One region of the Weissella ceti genome, then DNA from elsewhere that is predicted to be linked to it. Evidence: riboswitches for the same ligand, from Rfam matches in the RefSeq annotation. Region 1 holds a riboswitch; the other holds the start of a gene.
What was found. Region 1 has a riboswitch for thiamine pyrophosphate ahead of thiT (energy-coupled thiamine transporter ThiT). Riboswitches for the same ligand answer to the same signal wherever they lie in the genome.
Positions count from the first base shown of each region.

Region 2: it holds a riboswitch for thiamine pyrophosphate, as region 1 does, so the genes downstream of both, thiE (thiamine phosphate synthase) here and thiT (energy-coupled thiamine transporter ThiT) in region 1, are expected to answer to the same signal.

Region 1 covers NZ_CP074441.1:1,035,829-1,038,982, reverse strand. Annotated here, with positions in the region: gene aroA (3-phosphoshikimate 1-carboxyvinyltransferase) at 1-5, shown strand, start outside; gene KHQ31_RS05410 (shikimate kinase) at 27-539, shown strand; gene aroD (type I 3-dehydroquinate dehydratase) at 532-1,272, shown strand; gene thiT (energy-coupled thiamine transporter ThiT) at 1,351-1,914, opposite strand; TPP riboswitch at 2,072-2,160, opposite strand; gene KHQ31_RS05395 (dihydroorotate oxidase) at 2,209-3,154, opposite strand, start outside.
Region 2 covers NZ_CP074441.1:665,842-668,995, reverse strand. Annotated here, with positions in the region: gene KHQ31_RS03355 (Ig-like domain-containing protein) at 1-611, shown strand, start outside; TPP riboswitch at 948-1,039, shown strand; gene thiE (thiamine phosphate synthase) at 1,207-1,836, shown strand; TPP riboswitch at 1,834-1,945, shown strand; gene thiS (sulfur carrier protein ThiS) at 2,021-2,218, shown strand; gene thiF (sulfur carrier protein ThiS adenylyltransferase ThiF) at 2,272-2,928, shown strand; gene KHQ31_RS03335 (thiazole synthase) at 2,928-3,154, shown strand, end outside.

The DNA.
Region 1 (3,154 bases):
AATAATTCTAACGAAAGGAAGCAGTCATGAGTAAATTGATCCTAATTGGCTTTATGGGAGCGGGAAAAACAACAACCGCTGAACTCCTAAGTCAACAATTGAACGTACCAATGCTAGATACTGACGTAATGATTGCCGAAGAAACCGGGCAAACACCAGGTGAAATCTTCTCAGCAAAGGGTGAAACTGCCTTTCGAATGTTAGAAAAAAATATCGTCCAAAAAGCATTGCAACAGGAAGGTATCTTGGCGACTGGTGGCGGAGTCGTAGAAACGACCGTCAATCGTGAACGTTTATATGATAATCCTGCGCCAGTGTATTATTTGTCTGGTGGATTTGGTCAGACGATGGAGCGTATTGTGGATGATATGGATCGTCCCATCCTGCGCAATAGCAGTTTGTCTGAAATTGGTGTGTTATGGCGTAGTCGTTTACCAAAGTATGAAGCGGCAGCTAATGTGACCATCCATACTGATGGTAAGACGCCACAAGAAATTGTGTCTGAAATTATTGAACACTATGAGGCGCACTATGAGTAGTCAATTACAAATCGGTAAACTAGTGCGACAGCAAGAGAGACCACTAATTGCGATTGCGATGCAAGTGAAGGATGCGTCAGAAACGAAGGGCTATCTGCAAGCGGGTATTGATGAGCGAGTAGATGTGCTTGAATGGCGCATTGATGCCTGGCAAGATTTGAGAACCCTAACTGTTGCAGTCATTAAAGAGGTAATGGTAGTGAGTCAAAGACCAATTATCTTTACATGGCGTACACGTGAAGAGGGGGGCTTAAAAAACTACAATGCCCATGACTATCAAGCTGTCTATTATGCAGCAATTGAGGCAGGGATTGCAGCGATTGATATTGAAACTAACGTGTTAGATGATCAAATGACGACGCGTGCATTTGCGAAAGCGCAAGGCGTTACGGTTATTGGTTCACGACATGATTGGCAATATCCAAGTAATCTACATCAACGGCTGTTTGAGTTAGCTGACATGCCAGTAGATGTGATTAAATATGCTGTAATGGCGGAAAATGAAGATCAAGCCAATATGCTGTTAGCTGAAACAAAAGCTCTTTTTCAACAATGTGAGATGCCATTAATTACGATGGCGATGGGGGATGCAGGAAGCCGAACCCGACTAGAAGGGTTTCGTCATGGCTCTCAATTAACATTTGCCCAAGCAGGGCAAGCATCTGCGCCTGGACAATTATCAGTCGACGACATAGCAAAATTCTTTGCTGATTCATATTTGAACGATTATTAGATTTGAACGATAACGAAAAAGACTGCCACAATTGTGACAGTCTTTTTATTTTGATTAATTTTAAAAGTGAATGAGCTCTTACAAGTTATCTGTGAAGATACGAGGAGCCTTCATGATTAGGATTGCCACCACAACAAGTGTCACAAGCGCCTTTGGAATCAAGAAACTTGCGTTGTATACAAGTGAGTATAGCAAGACTGATTGGTTCTTTGGCGCAAAGCTCGCATAGAAAACCACACCAGCAATTGTATGTGGTACTAGTGCAGCAACACCACTAATCATTGTTGCGATACTTCCTGAAATAGCAGCCTTAGTCAATTGATTGTTGGCCAATTGAGCTTGTAGTGTCTTTGAGTAGACCCCAGCTAGTCCGATAACGGCCACAGCTAATGGGTAATCCAAAAGCATTTGGAAGATGTTAACGAAGAATCCCCCAAAGATGAAGTTCAATAGTCCTGTCAAGAAACCAGTTGTGATTCCAACAGCTGTTCCACGACGAAGGGCGATGACAATGATTGGCAACATGGCCAAAGAAATGCTTCCACCTTGTGGCATACGGAATAGCACGATTTGGTCCAAAACGATGGCCAAGGCAGTAAAGATGGCAATTTCAATTGTCACCCGAATGTTACGTTGTTGCATGAAAATACTCCTCCTAGAGCGGCATATGTTTTTATTTCAACGAGTGTTGAAACATTTATTTAACGAACCGACAGCCAAGAGCAAAGTAAAAACCCCAGTCAATCAAGCCGTATTTCTACGGGTTTCATTCACTGGGGTTTTGTTTAATAGCAATATTAATAAACAAAACCAAGCTTCCTACGCCGGTACTAACCGGATCAGGTTCATGGGTATTATCTCAGCCTTTCGGCACCCCAGCATGGTCGATTCGTTTCAATTAAGTATATCTAGTTCTCAAAAGCTTTGCAATAACAATTAGATGTTTTTTGCGTTTGGATCTGCTTGCAATGTCTTTAGTTTTCCACGGAATTGTGACAAATCATCGTAACCACGACGTTGCATTTCTTCAATCAATTCAGCGTTCAAACGTTCAAAGACGGCAGGTCCTTCTTGATACAATGTTGTTCCAATTTCAACAATTTCGGCACCAGCTAGAATCAAGTCATACACGTTACGACCGTTTGTTACACCACCGGTTCCAATTACCTTAATTTCAGGACGTAGACGTTCACGGAATGCACGCACGTTGGCTAGGGCAGTAGGCTTGGCAATTGCGCCACCTAGGCCACCAAAACCACCCTTAGGTGTGATAGTCACTGTGTCTGTTTCAGGATCGATTGTCAAACCATTACCAATTGAGTTAATTGAGTTAACGAATGCCAATGGGAACTTGTTCAAGATTTCAGCAACTTGATCAAAGTGTGCGATATCAAAGTAAGGTGGTAGCTTTACCCCAACACGCTTTGTGAAGAAGGTAAAGATTTGTTCTAGCAATGCTTCTGTTGTCGCAAAGTCATAACCAATTTGTGGCTTTCCTGGCACGTTAGGGCATGAGAAGTTCAATTCAATCAATCCATCGAAATCAGATTCTTGAATACGACGCATGGCGTACAAAATTTCATCATGTGTAATTCCTGCAGTTGATAGGAAAATTGGCTTTTCATGTTGATACTTTTCAACATATTCGATGTAGTATTCCAAACCGTAGTTTGGCAACCCCATTGAATTAATTGAACCATATGGCATATCTGCATAACGAATTCCTTCGTTTCCCTTACGAGGGTGTTGTGTTGCAGTCTTAGTTACTAGGCTCGCCGCACCAGGTGCAGTGCGGATTTGATCTAGTTCCTCAATAGATTGGCAATTAATTCCAGCAGCATTCAAAAGAATGCCATCAAAGTCGAAACCTGCAATGCTCGCT
Region 2 (3,154 bases), 370 kb from region 1:
ACGGTTCAAAGCCAGAAGTACATATCGACCCAACGGAAGAAATTGTGCCAGAAGAAGATGTTGACGTTATCGACCCAATCGTTCCAGAAACAGGCGATGAAATTATCGAAGAAAACCACCTAGAAGATGGTATTCACGGTTCAAAGCCAGAAGTACATATCGACCCAACGGAAGAAATTATTCCAGAAGAAGATATTGACGTTATCGATCCAATTACCCCAGAACATATTGATGGGCAAGTAGTTGAAGATGACAAGATCAATCCAATTAAGCCAGAACTAAAGCCTGACGTTAAGCCAACACCAACACCGAAGCCTAATGTTAAGCCAATGCCTGTGCCAAAAGCGCATGTAAAGCCAACACCAGCACCAGAGTCTGATGTTAAGCCAATTCCAGCGCCTAAGGCACATGTAAAGCCAACTCCAGCACCGAAGTTAAATGGTAAGTCAGAAGAAAAGGTTGTAGCACCTAAGAAGACTACAGCGAAGAAGTCTGAAACAAAGAAGGCAGAATTGCCAAATACTGGTTCAGCTGATAACTTCAATTTGACTATTCTTGGTTTGCTTGGTCTTGTATTCGCAGGATTAGTAATGGTTCGTCGTGGTAAGTAATTACCGATTAATTGAAACGAATTAAATATTTCATGAAAGCCTCTAAAGTACAATTGCTTTAGGGCTTTTTTGTTTTGTAATAATATCCAAACATCAAAAATAGAGTAATATGTATATTTGATTTCTCGACATATTTGTTGAATTTGGTAGTTGTAAGTTGTTTGAGTGCTGTGATTTTTTCTATAGTTTAAGGATACGAATTGGTGTTTATATATGTATGAAATGTACGTATATGTCCTTAATATGGATGAATAGTCGTTTATAAATGAATGTCTATTCTTTATTGTTTGTATCTTTTTTTGTTGCTAAACTTTGAAATAATTGCTAAACTAATCCTGTTAAAAGCTGGGGTGCCCAAATGTGGCTGAGATTATACCCAAGAACCTGATCTAGTTAACACTAGCGTAGGAAGCTAACAATAAATATGACGGTGTACACTTTAGCGACATATCTTCAAAATAATAATTCGAAGCATATGTATAAACACGAGCAGTGACGATCGTTTAGCAATATTTATTCTTAACGCTACACTATGAACATTCAGGCACAACGCTTTTAACGTGTTGTGCTTTTTTCTTTGGAGTGGGGTGAAATGATGAATCCGTATCAACTGTATCTTGTGACTGGTCAATATGAGTATTCGCCAAGTCGATTTTTGGAAATTATTGAGGAGGCGTGCCAAACCGGTGTAACCATTATCCAGTTGCGCGAAAAATCGCTGTCCACGCGTAATTATTTTGAGCTAGCTATGGACGTCAAAAGAATAACTGATCGGTATCACGTACCACTAATTATTGATGACCGCGTAGATATTATGTTAGCGGTTGATGCGGCTGGAGTGCATATCGGTGACGCTGATTTACCGATATCTATCGTGCGTCGATTAGTTGGTCCTAATAAATTAATTGGTGTGTCAGCCAAAAGCGTGAATCGTGCGATTGAGGCGGAACGCGAGGGGGCGGATTACTTAGGCGTTGGTGCAATATTTCCAACCCAAACTAAAGTTATTACACGACCAACATCCCCCGAAACCCTGCGTGATATTGGCGAAACCGTCAAAATACCAGTGGTTGCTATTGGGGGAATTAAAACACACAATGTGCATACCTTTACGGGCTTTCCAATTGATGGTGTAGCTGTAGTAAGTGAGATTATGTTGTCTAATGATATTGAGAAGACGGTTACGGCGTTACGTCAAGTAAACATTAACATGCCACATATATAAATCCACTGGGAGTGCCGAAAGAAGTGATCGGCTGAGATAAAGCCAATGCTTTGGATTCCAAGAACCTGATCTAGTTAAAACTAGCGTAGGAAAGTGGTGCAATTAGGTCGGTATTAACCTAAGCACGTTCTTTCACTATGGAAGCACGTGCTTTTTTATTTTATTTTTTGGAGGCAATACGCTTATGCGCATGAATGGACAATTAATCACTGGTTTAGAAGGATTAACCGTTAGTGAAATGCTTAAAAAACGAGAAGTCATGAATACGACACACGTAGTGGTGGAATTAAATGGTCGTATTTTAAAAGAGGATGACTTTCAAGATGTTGTGTTAGGAGAAAATGATGCGATTGAAGTTGTGTCATTCGTTGGGGGTGGCTGATTTCCAAATGAATCAGAATCGTTAAAACAGAAATATGAATTGGAGAATAGAAGATGACGATTAACATGCAAGGCATCCCCGCGCAAGACATTTGGCATGGGATGAAAGAACGCAACGTAGCCGGATCTACTGAAGCATTGGTAGATGCACATGTCGTAATTGCAGGTGCGGGCGGCTTGGGATCAAACATTGCTATTGGCTTAGCACGTTCTGGCGTAGGACACTTAACTTTAATTGATTTTGATGTTGTGGATTTTAGTAATCTTAACCGCCAACAGTATAAGTTAAGTCAGATTGGCATGCCAAAAGTTATGGCATTGCGTGAAAACATCTTGGAAATGAATCCATTTATCAATATTACGATTCATCAAGTTAAAGTAACTAATGAGAATGTGGCAGAGTTATTTGCGGATGCAGATGTCATGGTTGAAGCATTTGATGTACCAGATGCTAAAGCGATGTTGTTACGTACGAGTGAAGCAACTTATCCCAATAAGCCATTAGTAATGGGGAATGGTATGGCTGGCTTACATTCATCTAATACGATTCAAACTAAGAAGTTCCGTAAGAATGTTTACATTGCAGGGGACCAAACTAATCCGGGTAAAGAAGGTTTAATGGCTGGTCGGGTTATGATCGCTGCTGGGCATCAAGTGAATATGATATTGCAGTTGTTATTGTCACAGGAAAACCTAGAAGGAGAAAATTAATGACCGATCAACTAATTATTGCAGGACATGCTTTTGATTCACGATTTATTTTAGGATCAGGTAAATATTCGTATGACTTGATTAAAGCTGCTGTCGATCATGCAGGAGCGGAAATGATCACGATGGCATTGAAGCGTAACGAAGCGCATGAATCAGATATTCTAGAATACATCCCGGACGGAGTAACGCTATTACCGAATACATCTGGTGCCACAAATGCAGAAGA